4 regions of the Paenibacillus sp. FSL H8-0259 genome follow, and region 1 is predicted to be linked to each of the others. Evidence: riboswitches for the same ligand, from Rfam matches in the RefSeq annotation. Region 1 holds a riboswitch; each other region holds the start of a gene.

Evidence for each region. Region 1 has a riboswitch for thiamine pyrophosphate ahead of NSU01_RS10910 (thiamine phosphate synthase). Riboswitches for the same ligand answer to the same signal wherever they lie in the genome.
Region 2: linked by a shared signal. The riboswitch ahead of NSU01_RS15210 (ABC transporter ATP-binding protein) and the one ahead of NSU01_RS10910 (thiamine phosphate synthase) in region 1 are both predicted to bind thiamine pyrophosphate.
Region 3: linked by a shared signal. The riboswitch ahead of thiC (phosphomethylpyrimidine synthase ThiC) and the one ahead of NSU01_RS10910 (thiamine phosphate synthase) in region 1 are both predicted to bind thiamine pyrophosphate.
Region 4: linked by a shared signal. The riboswitch ahead of NSU01_RS02175 (ABC transporter substrate-binding protein) and the one ahead of NSU01_RS10910 (thiamine phosphate synthase) in region 1 are both predicted to bind thiamine pyrophosphate.

Annotation. Positions count from the first base shown of each region.
Region 1 covers NZ_CP150147.1:2,587,020-2,590,974, forward strand. The annotation lists gene NSU01_RS10905 (SDR family oxidoreductase) at 205-1,077, shown strand; TPP riboswitch at 1,271-1,373, shown strand; gene NSU01_RS10910 (thiamine phosphate synthase) at 1,448-2,137, shown strand; gene thiS (sulfur carrier protein ThiS) at 2,144-2,347, shown strand; gene NSU01_RS10920 (thiazole synthase) at 2,443-3,207, shown strand; gene thiH (2-iminoacetate synthase ThiH) at 3,239-3,955, shown strand, end outside.
Region 2 covers NZ_CP150147.1:3,605,224-3,609,178, forward strand. The annotation lists gene NSU01_RS15200 (ABC transporter substrate-binding protein) at 1-371, opposite strand, end outside; gene NSU01_RS15205 (ABC transporter permease) at 368-1,144, opposite strand; gene NSU01_RS15210 (ABC transporter ATP-binding protein) at 1,125-1,907, opposite strand; TPP riboswitch at 2,020-2,122, opposite strand; gene NSU01_RS15215 (TetR/AcrR family transcriptional regulator) at 2,191-2,883, opposite strand; gene NSU01_RS15220 (DHA2 family efflux MFS transporter permease subunit) at 3,292-3,955, shown strand, end outside.
Region 3 covers NZ_CP150147.1:158,337-162,291, reverse strand. The annotation lists gene NSU01_RS00810 (class I SAM-dependent methyltransferase) at 1-35, opposite strand, end outside; gene thiC (phosphomethylpyrimidine synthase ThiC) at 200-1,894, opposite strand; TPP riboswitch at 2,064-2,170, opposite strand; gene trxB (thioredoxin-disulfide reductase) at 2,243-3,196, opposite strand; gene NSU01_RS00795 (tetratricopeptide repeat protein) at 3,342-3,955, opposite strand, start outside.
Region 4 covers NZ_CP150147.1:499,596-503,550, reverse strand. The annotation lists gene NSU01_RS02185 (sigma-70 family RNA polymerase sigma factor) at 1-274, shown strand, start outside; gene NSU01_RS02180 (hypothetical protein) at 268-1,668, shown strand; TPP riboswitch at 1,741-1,851, shown strand; gene NSU01_RS02175 (ABC transporter substrate-binding protein) at 1,983-3,068, shown strand; gene NSU01_RS02170 (MTH1187 family thiamine-binding protein) at 3,122-3,415, shown strand; gene NSU01_RS02165 (ABC transporter permease) at 3,412-3,955, shown strand, end outside.

The DNA.
Region 1 (3,955 bases):
ATAACTCTCCTTCTGCAGGCTCTAAAATGGAGCGGGAACGCGTTGGACTCAAGATTTTCTGTTTGGCCGGCTTCCCTATGTGGTAAGTAAAATAACGTAAAGCGATTTTTGCTAGGCAAGTATGATGCATAAACACCAGACTTTTAGCCAACCTAACATGATTAGTAAAAACAGTATAACGGTACAGCGAAAGGAGAATGGATTATGCCAGACACCAGCAAACAACCCGTCAAAACCCTGCCTCCGCAGGTACAGGACCAGCAGCCCGGAATTGAAAGCGAGATGAATCCGCTTCCGGAGTTTGAAACCTCAGCTTACAAGGCAGCAGGCAAGCTGCTGGGCAAGGCCGCACTCATTACCGGAGGGGACAGTGGAATCGGTCGTGCGGTTGCCGTTCATTTTGCCAAAGAAGGCGCAGATGTAGTGATATCCTATCTGAATGAGCATGAAGATGCGGAAGAAACCAAGCGCCAGGTGGAGCAGGAGGGGCGGAAGTGTATTCTGATCTCCGGTGATATCGGGGTTGAGGCCTTCTGTCAGGATCTGATTAATAAAACCATTGAGGGACTCGGCAAGCTGGACATCCTGATTAACAATGCGGCAGAGCAGCATCCGCAGGAGACCATTGAGGACATTACCGCCGAGCAGCTGGAGCGGACGTTCCGGACGAATATATTCTCCATGTTCTATCTGACCAAGGCAGCGATGCCCCATCTCAAAAAAGGCTCCACGATCATCAACACTACGTCTATCACGGCGTACCGCGGCAGCCCGCAGCTGCTGGACTATTCGTCCACCAAAGGAGCAATTCTCAGCTTCACCCGCTCCCTGTCGATGAATCTCGCAGACAAAGGCATCCGGGTAAACGCGGTAGCACCGGGCCCGATCTGGACGCCGCTGATTCCGTCTACGTTTGACGCGAAGAAGGTCAGTGAATTCGGCGGCACCCAGCCGATGAAGCGTCCGGGACAGCCCGAGGAGCTGGCACCGGCCTATGTGTATCTGGCTTCTGACGATTCCTCTTATGTAAGCGGTCAGGTCATGCATGTGAACGGCGGCGAGATCGTTAACGGCTGACCATTGGCACTGCTTTGTAAGCCGGATAAGTTTATACTGTTTAAAGAATCAAACGTTCAACAGATGAAAAGTCAGCCGGAAGGCTGGCTTTTTTGCCGCTTAAACCCGCTGGACTTAATAATTGAATCTATTAAAGAATAGCTCTTACAGGAATAATATGCTAATATACAAACTGCAAGAACAATAGAATATGAACGATCACTAGGGGTGCCGCAAGGCTGAGACGAACATATCTGTTCGGACCCTTTGAACCTGATCTGGTTTATACCAGCGTAGGGAAGTGGAGAATGAATAATGCAGCGGGGGTAACGGCTTACCCGGTATTCCTGCTTATATTCCGGACTGCTTCCTGATACAGGGGGCGGTCTTTTTGTATTTTCCGGAATGCCGTATAGAAGGGAAGGTGAAGGTGCTGAAAGAAATCCATTTGATCTCGGACGGGAGGCTGAATCCGGAGCAGTTTGCCGGACTGGCTGCTGCTGTACATACCATGGTGGATTATATCCATCTCCGGGAAAAAGCCCTGTCCGCACTTGAGCTTCTGGCTGCCGCAGAGCGGTTGCTGCAAGCGGGGGTTCCGCCCTCAAAGCTGGTTATTAATGACCGGATTGATGTGGCTCTGGCAGCAGGGGCAGCCGGCGTCCAATTGGCCTGGCACAGCCTGCCGCCTGCCAAGGCGAGCGGTATTGCCCCGGGCCTGCGGCTGGGCAGGTCGGTGCATTCCCCGGAGGAAGCGGCACGCGCCGGACAGCAGGGAGCGGACTTTTGTCTGTATGGACATGTATTTCCTACGGCCTGCAAGCCCGGACAGCGGGAACGGGGCCTGGAGCAGCTGGAAGTGGCTGTCCGCTCCAGCAGTATACCGCTGATTGCTATCGGAGGCATCACACCGGGCAATACCGGAATCGTTCTGTCGAAGGGGGCTGCCGGAATAGCCGTAATGTCCGGGATATGCGGAGCGACGGATCCTGCTGGCGCCGCTGAGGCTTACAGATCATCCGTTCAGGCCGCAGCATATGCTGAAGTCCTGAATGACCCCCATACCGGGCAAAGGAGGTGAACTGGAATGAATTTGACCGTTAACGGACGCAGAGGAAGGTATGAAGAGAGCTGCCGGACGCTGGCTGATCTTCTGGCCCGGCCTGAGTGGACCGGGAAGCTGGTTATTGTGGAGCTGAATGGTGAGCTTGCCGGCAGAGAGGTTTATGAAGATACATTGCTGAATGAAGGTGACCGAGTTGAGCTGGTTCATTTTGTCGGCGGAGGCTAGGTAACTGGTAACTGTGCGTGCGGCAGATGCAAGAATGCCAATACGCCAATACGCAATTAAGATAAAGGCAGCGACTTATCACAGGAGGCGATATGATGCAGGATCCTTTGATTATTGGAGGAGTTACTTTAACGAGCAGACTGTTCATCGGGACCGGAAAATACAGCCGCAACACTCTTATTCCCGAAGTGATCGCCCGCTCGGGTTCACAGGTCATTACGGTTGCCCTGCGCCGGGTAGATCCGGAGAGCAAGGACAATATTATCAGCCATATTCCTTCCCACATGACGCTGCTGCCCAATACCTCCGGTGCGCGCACCGCAGAGGAAGCGGTACGCATTGCCCGGCTGGCAAGGTCAGCGGGGCTGGGAGACTGGGTGAAGATTGAGGTTATCAATGATCAGAAATATCTGCTGCCTGATAATACCGAGACGATCCGAGCCACGGAAATCCTAGCTGCGGAGGGTTTCGTAGTTCTGCCCTACATGAGTCCTGATCTGTCAGCCGCACTCCGGCTGAAGGCGGCCGGAGCTGCAGCCGTCATGCCGCTGGGAGCGCCAATCGGCTCTAACCGCGGGCTGCAGACCAAGGAGCTGATCCGGATTCTGATATCAGAAACGGGTCTGCCCATCATCGTGGATGCCGGTATTGGCAGACCCTCCGAGGCTGCTGAGGCGATGGAAATGGGCGCAGCCGCTGTGCTGCTGAATACGGCAATTGCCACCGCCCGGGACCCGCAGCTGATGGCGGAGGCATTCCGCGAAGCGGTGTCGGCGGGGCGGAAGGCCTATCTGGCCGGGCTGGGGCCGGTGGAAGAGACAGCCGCAGCTTCTTCGCCGTTGACCGGATTTCTGGCATGACTGATGCTGTTTATGAAGAGGGGGGAAGGACATGAGCTTTTATGATAGGCTGACACGGCTGGACAAGCTTCCCTACGAGGGGGCATGGAAGCAGTATACTGCGCTTGATGTGAAGCGGGCGCTTCGTCTGGAGCGGCTGGACGAGGACGGGGTGATGGCTTTGCTGTCACCGGCAGCGGAGCCTTACCTCGAAGAGATGGCGCAGAAGGCGCATAGATTGACACGTACGCAATTCGGTCATGTGATGCAGCTGTTTACACCGATGTATCTGGCTGATTTCTGCGTCAACCATTGTACCTACTGCAGCTTTAGCTCTATCTATGATTTTCCGCGCAAAAAACTGACACTGGAGGAGGTCCGGCGGGAAGCGGAAACAATCGCAGCCACAGGGCTGCGCCACATTCTGATTCTGACCGGAGAATCCCGGAATGAAAGTCCGGTCAGTTATCTGAAAGACTGCGTGGAGGTGCTCCGCGGCTATTTCTCTTCAGTCAGCATTGAAGTGAATCCGCTCACTACCGAAGAATACGCTGACCTCAGACAGGCAGGAGTAGACGGTCTGACGCTGTATCAGGAGGTCTATCATCAGGAGACTTACCGCCAGCTGCATGTGAAGGGTCCCAAGCGGGTGTACCGCAACCGACTGGATGCGCCTGAGCGTGGCTGCCTGGCCGGATTCCGCTCGGTAAATATCGGAGCCCTGCTGGGAATGTACGAATGGCGTCAGGAGGCCCTCGCGACTGCACTG
Region 2 (3,955 bases), 1.0 Mb from region 1:
AGATCGACTTGTCCGGCAGCTACCAGTTTCAGCGCGTCGTTGCTGTCGGCAGGCATCTGTATCTCAACATCAAGCCCCTCTTCGGCAAAATACCCCTCACTCTGTGCCGCATACAAAAAGGAATGAACGGCGTTCGGATACCAGTCGAGCATGATCGTCAGCTTATGGGCTGTACCGTCTGCGGCTGCCGCCGGAGCGGATGATGCCGATGATGAGCCGGAGCCAGCCGGCACGTTATTGCCAGCCGACCCGTTATTGCCGGCGCAGCCCGGCAGCACCAAAAGAACAGACAGGAGCAATATATAAGGCAGCAACTTATAAGGTTGAGCACTACGGGTGTAGAGATAACGGTTATAGCGGATTGGAGTCATGAATAACGTCCTCTTTTCTTCAGAAATAACTTCTCGAGCGTAGCAATACACAGAAACAAAGTGATCCCAAGGGCGGACAGCAGCACAACAGCGGCAAACATCTCGGCACTTTGCAGATTGCCGGCCATTCTCCGGCTGAAATAACCAAGCCCCCGGCTGCCTCCAAGCCATTCGCCGATGGTAGCGCCAATGACGCAGTACACCACCGACAGCTTCAGTCCGGAGAAAAAGGACGGCAGGGCCAGCGGAACAGCAGCCTTGCGGAGAATCTGCCAGCGGTTCGCGCCAAGCGTCAACAACAGCTCGCGGTACTGCTCCGTATTCTTGCCCAGCCCATCGTAGGTGCCGACAACCACCGGGAAGAAGGCGGTCAGGAACACTACGGCAACCTTACTCCACAAGGTATAGCCGAACCACATGATAAACAGGGGAGAGAGGGCAACCAGCGGAATCGTCTGGCTGATAATCAGCAGCGGATACAGCGCTTTGGCCAGCGGCCTGAACAGATGCATGCCCGTTCCCAGCAGACTGCCGCAGAAGACGGACAGAGCGAAGCCTGTTAGTACCTCAAGCAGCGTTGCAGGCAGGTGAACGCCGAAGAGTAAATGCCTGTCTTCCATCAGAGCAATCCAGATGGCAGTGGGAGCCGGCAGGATGAACGGAGGAATCAGCCCCAGCCGGGACACCGTTTCCCAGACCGCAAGAATCAGCAGCACAAGCAGAATAGCCGGGCTGTACTCCCGCAGCAATCTTCTATAGAAGACGGTTGTCATACAGCTTCAGCTCCAAATCCTGCCGCAGGGCAACAAACTGCGGTTCGTAATTCTGACTATGATGTCTGGGGCGGGGAAGACCGGTGATGAACTCCTGCATACCGCCCCCGGCACTGCCGGTCATCAGATAGATGCGGTCACTAAGCAGAAGCGCTTCTTCAAGGTCATGGGTAATGAACAGCACAGTCTTGTCCAGTCCTGACCATAATTCCAGCAGCCAGCGGTGAAGCTCCCGCTTGGTTATGGCGTCCAGTGCCCCGAACGGCTCGTCCAGCAGGAGCAGCTCATTCCCGGCGGCAATGGTGCGGAGTACCGCAACCCGCTGGCGCATGCCGCCCGACAGCTCATGCGGATACGCAGCCCCCGTATCACCAAGACCGAACTGCTGCAGCATGCTGCGGATCTGAATAACGGCTTCCTCTTTGGAGCCGCTCCGCTTCAGTTCCCAGGGCAGCAGGCAATTGTCCAGTACGGTTCTCCAGGGCAGCAGGAGATCCCGCTGCGGCATATAGCCGACCTGGCCGAGCCGCTCCGAGGCGTTATTAGGCGGTTGCCCATGCAGGGCAACCTCGCCGCTGCCGGGTTCCAGCAGGCCGGCGATAATCTTGAACAGCGTACTTTTGCCGCAGCCGCTGGCACCCACGACGGAGATGAACTCGCCGCGGCGGACCTTCATGGAGATTCCGGAGAAGACCGGAGCCCTTGAAGCTGCGCCGAAAGAATAGGACAGGTTAGCGATGTTGATCATAGGATGGGGAAGCAAGCCTCCTTAGGGAAAAGTGATTACGCTACGAAAACAAGAAAGACCCATCCATTTCCGGAGGAAATGAATGGGCCTGAAGGTACAGTCAGTTTGCAAAGACGCGGAACCGCTGATACATTCTGCTCCACTTCCCTCCGCTGGTATGATCCAGATCAGGTTCCAAGGGTCCGGAGCTTAAGCTCCGTCTCAGTCGGCCGACTCCCCTAGTGAAATAACAGGTGCTATTGAATTCGTAATTGGTACTTAATATACCATAATTTCCCCGCTTGTAAAGAGCCTGTGCTCAGCGCTTGGAGAGGCCGGTGATGAACAACGCAACAATTCCCCGCGAGATTTCCTCTTTGGAGGAGCCGTTCCGTTTCTGTTCATACAGGTAAAGATCGGGACTAAGTACAGAGATCAGCGCTGTGGCAGCGAAGCGGGGATCGATCCCGATAATCTCTCCATTCGCGGATGCGCGGTGCAGAAGTTCACCCATAATCACTCCGAGCCGCTGGAAAAAAGGATGTTCGAACTGGGTAAGCTGCTTCTTGCCGGTGAATTCGGATTTGATCATGTTCAAGAGCTCCGCATATTGCTCAATGAAACCAACGACCTGCTCAATGCTGCTCTGCAGATGCGCGAGGGCAGCCGTTTCACCAGCGCTGGCAGCAAGCTGCTGTTCCATCCCCGACAGAAACTGCTCGGTGCTGTCCAGCAGCAGGGCCGAACAGATTTCGCCCTTATCAGTGAAGCGGCGGTAGAGCGATCCCTGCCCTATACCGGCCCGTTTGGCGATGCCGTACATACTGACAGCTTCGAGGCCGCTCTCGGTGAACAGCTGGCGGGCCGCCTCGAGTATCCGCTGCATATAAGGATCGGCGGGTTCTTTTGCAGCGATGTCTGTGTTCACTGTGTTATCTTTGTTCTCTGTGTTCTCTGTATTGTCCGGAGCTGCTGATGTTACAGGTTCAACTTCCGTTTCTGTTTTTTTCATGATATCCCCTTTCATATAAAGTAAATCCTGCCCATAATACAACATTTCCCTCATTCGATCGGCCTAAATCCCAAATTGTTGTATAAAATGCATTATTTCAGCTTGTTCAAGCAGTTTAGCAGAACTATTCTTGCATTTCATACAACAATCCATCCGGAAACCCGGCTATCCATGAATCAAAGCTGCAAAATATACAACATTTATGCCTACAGTGCGTCCTAAGAAATCTCTATTCTGCCGGTAAACGAATCAAGTGTGGGGAATTGGCGTATTCCGCTTGACACATCGGACAATTGTCCGTAGACTATGAAATGCGAACGCGGACAATTGTCCGTTCACTAATTATATAGACAAACCTGCCCGCAGGTCAACGTAGATGACAGCGGACAGTTCAGGAGGAGAAGGAGTATGGATCAGACCTTGAAGCAGGATGCCGATTTCCGGTTATCCGGCATTCTAGTTCCGCTGCTGGCGATTATTGCCGGCGTATTTATGGTCGTGCTGGATAGTACGGCAATGAATGTGGCATTGTCCAGGATGGTAGTGGATTTCAATACAGACCTGCATACGCTGCAGTGGGTCGTAACCGGGTATATGCTGGCGCAGGCTTCGGTCATTCCGCTGTCAGGCTGGCTGTCTGACCGGTTCGGGGCTAAGAACGTCTTTTTGACAGCTGTTATTGTGTTTACGATCGGCTCCATTCTGTGTGCAACGCCAAGCAGTGCAGAATGGCTGGTCGTTTTCCGGGTATTGCAGGGTCTTGGAGGGGGCTGTGTGCTCCCGGTCGGGATGGCTTATGTGTACAGACTGGCTCCGAAGAGTAAAGTCGGCGTTGTTATGGGGATTATGGGAATTCCCGTGCTGTTCGCTCCGGCGATTGGTCCTGTATTGTCAGGCTGGCTGGTGGAATACCACTCCTGGCGCTGGATCTTCCTGATTAATATCCCCATCGGTATTATCTGTGTGCTGATCGGGCTGCGAAAGCTGCCGAATGCGGCGAAGAACACCGTTCCCGGCATGGATAAATTCGGAATGGTGCTCGGACCGCTGGCTTTTGCTTCACTCACTTACG
Region 3 (3,955 bases), 2.4 Mb from region 1:
CGTTCGCTTTCCTTGAGCCAGTCTTTGTTCCTCATTCGATTCACTCCCTATACTTGGATAATGCTATTTACGCCAACGGTTGTGCATGGTTTCACATAATAGGGAGAAGAATCTTGTGCTATTCGCGCATAAGAAAAGCTGCCCTCACGCCTTTTACAGCATGGGACAGCAGGGAAATAGCTATAGAAGACTTGCCTTTTTACAGCGACCTGCTCAATCTGTAGGAATTACGGATATCATGCGAAATCCGCATGCTGCAGAATTTAGGACCGCACATAGAGCAGAAATGAGCTTGCTTCGCCCCCTCCGCAGGAAGCGTCTCATCATGATACTCCAGCGCCCTTTCCGGGTCCAGAGAGAGATGGAACTGGTCTCGCCAGCGAAACTCGAACCGTGCCTTGGACAGCGCATTATCCCTGTCCTGTGCACCCGGATGCCCCTTGGCGAGGTCTGCGGCATGTGCAGCGATCTTGTAGGTAATGACTCCCTCGCGCACGTCATTCTTGTTAGGCAGACCTAAATGCTCCTTGGGTGTAACGTAACACAGCATAGCCGTCCCGAGCCAGCCGATCATCGCCGCCCCGATGGCTGAAGTGATATGATCATAACCGGGTGCAATATCGGTAGTGAGCGGACCCAGGGTGTAAAAAGGGGCTTCCCGGCAAATCTCGAGCTGCTTGTCCATATTCTCCTTAATCTTGTGCATCGGCACATGCCCCGGGCCCTCAACCATTACCTGAACATCGTGCTTCCAGGCCAGCGCTGTCAGCTCTCCCAGTGTCTCCAGCTCAGCGAATTGAGCTTCGTCATTGGCATCTGCTATAGAACCCGGACGAAGTCCGTCCCCCAGAGAGAAGGCCACATCATACGTCTTCATAATCTCACATATAGCTTCGAAGTGTGTGTACAGAAAGTTCTCCTGCTGATGGGCAAGGCACCAAGCGGCCATAATCGAGCCGCCCCGTGATACGATTCCCGTCATTCTTCCGGCAGTCAGCGGAATATAGCGCTGTAGCACCCCGGCATGAATGGTAAAGTAATCGACCCCCTGCTCCGCCTGCTCAATCAGCGTGTCGCGATAGAGCTCCCAGGTTAAATCCTCGGCTATGCCGTTCACCTTTTCGAGCGCCTGGTATAAGGGCACCGTGCCGACAGGCACAGGAGAATTGCGTATAATCCATTCACGGGTGGTATGAATCTTGGAGCCGGTGGAGAGGTCCATGATGGTGTCGGCCCCCCAGCGGGTTGCCCACCGCATCTTCTCCACTTCCTCTTCAATAGAAGAAGACACCGCAGAATTTCCGATGTTCGCATTGATCTTAACCAGGAAGTTACGGCCAATAATCATCGGCTCGCTCTCGGGATGATTGATGTTGGCCGGAATAATGGCCCGTCCGGCGGCCACCTCATCCCTTACGAATTCCGGCCGGGTATTCTCGCGGATCGCGATATACTCCATTTCCGAAGTAATGATCCCTTGCCGCGCATAATGCAGCTGGGTAACATTGTTGCCCGCATGTGCCCGCAGGGGACTCCGCTGCAGCCCTGGATAAGCCTCTGCGGGCGGCCCGCCCCTGCGGATTCCATTATCCTGCGGCTGCACAGCTCTTCCGGTGTATTCCTCCGAATCGCCACGCTCCGCAATCCAGCATAAACGGTGCGGCGGCAGCCCCCTCCGAATGTCAGCCTCTTGCGCAGCATCGGTGTAAATTCCGCTTGTGTCATAGACACGCAGCGGTTCGTTCTCCTCTTCCCCGGCAACGCCCTCGGTTCTGCTGAGGCTGATCTCCCGCATCGGAACCTGAATATCCGGGCGCGAGCCCTCTACATACACTTTGCGGCTTGCAGGAAATCGGGAAAGGTCCACCTCTTCGTTCTTCATCATTTCTGGCATTCTAATCTCCTCCTCTTCGCCCTATGAGCCAATCAGATAAGATTTCACGCAGCAGACTGAGCCGAAGAATCATGTATAGCACAAGGCATATGAATTCTTGCAAGTCAAAAAGCCGCTCCACCTGGAGCGGCTTTATCAAAGGAACAGCCCAATAAGACTGTATTCAAAAAAAGGTCCGACTCCACTTTCCTACGCTGGTATGATCCAGATCAGGTTCAAGGGTCCGGAAATTCACTTTTCCCGTCTCAGCCTATTCAGGCTCCCCTAGTGGGTATCTTATCTAATTAAATACATTCTACTGGTATAGGATTTTTTTGTAAACCCGTAAATAACAAGAACCTTCTCCGGTTATTTATCGAGCGATTCGCTCCAGTCATGCACCATCGTGCCTTCCAGGAACTTCTCGGCATCCATGGCGGCCATACAGCCGGTTCCGGCTGCCGATATGGCTTGACGGTAACGCGTATCCTGCACGTCGCCGCAAGCGAATACGCCGGGAATATTCGTCTCTGTGGTGCCCGGGTTAACCACTATATAGCCATTGGCATCGGTGTTAATCTGCCCGCCTAAGAAAGCGGTATTCGGTGTATGTCCGATAGCGACAAATACACCATCCGCTTCCACCAGCTCGGTAAGTCCCGTCTCATTGTTAAGGACGGTGATGCCCTTAACTCCGGTATCGCCGACGGTTACCTCAAGCGGCGTGCGGTTCAGTGCCCATGACACCTTGCTGTTGTCGCGTGCGCGGTCCTGCATGATCTTCGAAGCACGCAGCTCCGGACGGCGGTGCACCAGCGTTACGCTGGAAGCAAAGCGGGTCAGGAAGCTGGCTTCCTCCATCGCGGAATCGCCGCCGCCGACCACGACAATTTTTTTGTTACGGAAAAAGAATCCGTCACAGGTCGCACAGGTGCTGACCCCGCGTCCTACATTCTCCTGCTCGCCCGGGATACCCAGGTATCTGGCGGAGGCGCCGGTCGAAATAATGACCGACTCCGCTTCCAGTACACCCATTCCGTCTACAGTCACCTTGAACGGACGCTGTGAGAAGTCAACCGACTCCACCCAGCCATTCTTGAATTCAGCGCCGAAGCGTTCGGCCTGCTTACGCATGTTGTCCATCAGATCAGGACCCAGAATTCCTTCAGGGAAGCCTGGAAAGTTCTCCACTTCTGTCGTCGTTGTCAGCTGTCCTCCCGGCTGCAAGCCTTCAATTACGAGCGGGCTCAGGTTCGCGCGCGCCAGATAAATCGCGGCAGTCAGCCCGGCCGGGCCTGTTCCGATTACAATCGTTTTGTACATTACATTGGCCTCCTTACAAGTAGGTTTGTATTTACAAGTGGAAACGGCTTTATCGTCCTTTTATTAAGACGGTACCGTTTCAGCGAGAAATATAAGGATAAGTTATCGTGAGAAACGTATAGATTCTTATATTTGAAAAAAGGGTTCAAATATTGTTGGTGGACGGCGACAAGCCGTCCGTTCCCGGCAGCATGCCCTGGGTATCGCATTCACTGTCGATCCGCCGTGCATAGCGGCTTACCATGGAGACCGAGACGCCGTAACGCTGTGCCGCCTCGCGGAAGGTGACCGGACGCCCGTGCAGCCTGGCAGTCAGATACTCCAGTGCCGCACACCAGCCGCCGTCATTGCGGAATAACGGTACATCCGGATACAGGCTGCCGATGAACTGCTTCCAGATAAACTCTGCATCCTTCTTCTGCACAGCATCATATCTCCGGTCCATCATGGCCACCGTATGATCGATAATCCGCTGCCAGTCTTCCTTCCATTCAGCCGGGCCCTTGGGGCTGGAAGCCGCTTGCAACGGCTCTTCCTCAGGAGCTGCAGCTTCTTCCAGATTCTCTCCAATCAGCCGCTGCAGGCTGAACAGCGCCGCCTCCTGCAGCCGGTCCTCCTGGAGCGGCTGATGCTCCAGAACTCCGCGCAGTACCTCGGACATCTCCTCATCCTCAATCCAGCGCAGGGCTTCGGTCACCTGCAGCTTCGTGGAGGAATCGCCGTAGCGCAGCGCCCAGAAGAACGAGGCTCGCAGCAGCG
Region 4 (3,955 bases), 2.1 Mb from region 1:
ACTTAACATGCAGAGCGGGACCAACACCGAACAGGAATTTCTACAACGTGAGGCAACGGGGGAATTGCTCCGCTATATCGGGCAGCTCCGTGAACCGGACCGCAGCCTGTTTCTGCGCAGGTATTACCTATACGAGAGTCTGGATGAACTGGCTGCGGCCTTTGGCTTCAGTAAAAAAGCTGTCGAGAGCCGTCTGTACCGCTGCCGGACAATGCTGAAGCAGGCTATACATCTGACTGGCGAAGATGGAAAGGGGGAACTCGGGTCATGGTAAAGGATATGAACAGCGGCGAGAAAAGCATATTTGATCAGCTCGATCTTCTGGAATTCAGCGAGGCTGAACTTGCACTGGACGGATTACTGTCGGAGCCTGAGTCAAGCCCCGTACCCGGGTCTAAAGAAGAGATTGCTTCGCTTGAGCGGATCAAGAGCCGTACCCTCGACCTTATTCAGACTGAACCGGCGCCTGAACTGCCTGCTGCTGTCCGCAAGCCGCGGCGGCGGGCAGCTATTGGAGCGGCGGCGGCCGCGATCCTTATGGCCGCAGGCCTGCTGGCGTTCTCCCCTGACGTCCAGGCAGGTCTAAAGCAAGCCCTTAGCTTCCTGCCCGGCTTCGGTACGGTTCTGGAGAGCAGCCCGGGCAGTCAGCTTTATGTTCTGGAGAAGCCCTACACTGCTTCCATAGGCAAGGGAAAGCTGACAGTCAATGCCGTACTTCTGCAGGAGAACAGCGGGACCATTACGCTGCGTGGACAGCAGACTCCCGTCATTACTGAATTTCAGGCAGACATTGGAGGGGACCGTTATACCTTTACTTCCAATATGCGGTCTTCTGCATCCGGAGACTGGTATGCAAGCTACAGTGCTGCACTTCCCGGAAATTTGGAGCTTGAAACCGCTGAACCGGTTACTCTGTATATCAATGCAGCAGCAGTCGGGCCACTGGTGCTTCAAGCACCGGTGACCGCCGATGATCTGCAGCATTTAGGTGCAAGCGATGTGCACCAGGATGTGCGGATTACGGCTTTTCCGGTTCGTCTGGATGACGGACTTGTCCGCGTTGAATTAGTTCCGGCCCTTTCAGATTCGTTCTCTGCCGTCCATTCTTATTCATTGGAGCCGCTGGTATCCTGGAATGGCCTGTATGTCGAGAATGCAGAGGGAGTCAAAGCAAAGGTTGAACCTCCTTCAACCATGGTCTACCCGTCGGAGTTCTCGTTCCGGGAATTGGCATCAGCTGAAGAACAGTCTTACAGGGTCGTCATCCCTTACATCGAAATAGCGGAACGAAAGGCACTCTCCCGGGAGGTCGTTCTGCCGCTGCCCGCCAGCGGGGAGAGTGCGCCCCTTCATATTACCGCTGAAATTGCCGGTTTCCCGGTAGAATTCACCCGCATTGAACGCAGCAGCGAAACGGCTGTCAGTGTAGATGTGGATGTGAAATTTGACCCGGGAGCGGCAAAGTCACTGACGCATTTCTTCATCCGCTATCCGGGTTCTGGGGACAAATATTCATACGGCTGGCAGGATACCGAGACATTCCCAAGAATCTTGAAGACTCTTCTTCTGGATGCAGAGCCCGGCGCGGATACGCTGCGTTTTAGAATGTCGGAGCCTCTATTCCTGCTCAAAGGCCCCTGGATTCTGCCGCTAAAGCTTGAAGATTAGGACGGGGAGACTGGACAACCGCAAGAGCGGCGTCTATAATACACCGTAAGAACATAGCAATACCCGTGAACTTCATAGAACCAGGGGTGCTGGAATTGGCCGGCTGAGATTGTATCCCACAAGATACTGACCCTTATACCTGATCTGGATAATGCCAGCGTAGGAATCTTCATTCAACCCCGAGCCCCTTCATGGGCCTGAAGTTGAACTCACCTTGCGCAAGTAACTGGCGTCCCGGTCTCCGGGGCGCTTTTTGGTATGGGTTACTCTGAATTTTGGAAGACTAGGGATTGCTGGAAGGAGAGAGAAGAGAAATGGGAGTCAAAAAAGTATTACCGCTGCTGCTCAGCTCTATGCTTGTGCTCGTGATGGCCGGATGCGGCAACGGGAACGTCAACCCGGGCAGCAATGCCGGAGGCAGCACACCTGCCGCCGGGAACAGCACCGCTGCACCTGAAGCAACCGCAGCCGCCAGTACCACCGACGCGCCTAAAGAATTGACCCCGGTTAAGATTGCGCTGGACTGGACGCCGAACACGAATCACACCGGCCTGTATACCGCCAAGGAGCTGGGATATTACGCGGAGGAAGGTCTTGACGTGGAGATCGTGCAGCCGGGTGCTGCCGGATCTGACGCCATGGTTACTTCCGGTGAAGCCCAGTTTGGCATCAGTGCACAGGAGGCGCTCACCCTGGCCCGCCTGCAGGATGTGCCGCTCGTCTCCATCGCCGCTATCATTCAGCATAATACCTCCGGCTTTGCCGCTCCGAAGGACCGCAACATTAAGACGCCGAAAGACTTCGAAGGCAAAACCTACGGAGGCTGGGGCTCTCCAGCGGAAGAAGCAGCTATGAAAGCCATCATGGACCCCGATGGCGGAGACGTCTCCAAAGTGAAATTGGTGAATATCGGCGAAGCTGACTTCTTCACTGCGGTGAAACGCGATATCGACTTTGCCTGGATCTTCTACGCCTGGACCGGGATCGAAGCCGAGCTGCGCGGCGAGCCGCTGGATATGCTGTACCTGAAGGATTATGCGCCGCAGCTGGATTACTACACACCGGTGCTGACCACCAGTGAGAAGGAAATCGCCGAGCATCCGGAAGTGGTGAAGGCTTTCCTCAAAGCTACGTCGAAAGGTTACCAATACGCGATCGACCATCCGGAAGAAGCGGCCACGGTCCTGTCTGATGCCGTGCCTGATCTTGATCCCGAGCTGGTGCTGGCCAGCCAGAAATGGCTCAGCCCGAAATACAAGGACGATGCCGCCCGCTGGGGTGAGCAGAAGCTAGAAATCTGGCAGAATTATGCCGAGTGGATGTACGGCCTGAAGCTGCTGGACAAACCGCTCGATGCCGCAAGTACATTTACGAATGAATTTTTGCCGGAAGGCCCATAAACACCGGTTGGAATAGTAATGACACTAGCTCACATGAGAGGAATGAATAATAAATGGCTAATACACTGCTTAGCATTCAGGTAATTCCCAAGGCTCCAAACAATGAGGATTCGATCCCTTACGTGGACACTGCGATTGAGGTAATTCAGAAGTCGGGGGTTAAACACCAGGTGAATCCGCTTGATACCACCATGGAAGGCGAGCTCACGGAGCTGCTGGAAGTTGTACGTCAGATGCATGAGGCACTGATTGCCTCCGGCAGCCCGAGCGTGATCTCCCAGATCAAGATCGCCCATAATCCCAGCGGCATCAGCATGGACAAGCTGACGGAGAAATACCGGCCGTGAGAAGCACCTGGAGACAAATCTGGCCGCCCCTTGTGGCGGTCATCTTTTTTCTGGGCGCATGGCAAATTGCGGTATCGGTGTTCCATATCCCGGCCTGGCAGCTGCCCAGCCCGTCCGATATCGCGCGTGAATCACGCGGCAATGCCTCCGGGATCTGGGCGCATACGGCCGCAACGCTGCGGCTGACCCTGATCGGCTTCCCGGTCGGCACCGGCATCGGCCTCATTGTGGCTCTGCTGCTCCATCTGCTGCCCTGGCTTAAGCGAGCGCTCTACCCGCTGCTGATCCTCAGCCAGAATGTGCCCTCCATTGCCCTTGGACCGCTGCTGATTATCTGGTTCGGCTTCGGCCTGCTGCCCAAAATCGTCCTGATCACCCTCGTCTGCTTCTTCCCGGTTGCCGTAGCGGCCATGGGCGGGCTGGCGCAAAGCGACAGGGTAATGTTGAACTATATGAAAATGGCCGGTGCAAGCAACTGGCAGATCTTCACCAAGCTGGAGCTACCCGGCTCCCTGCCCTCCCTGTTCTCAGGGCTCAAAA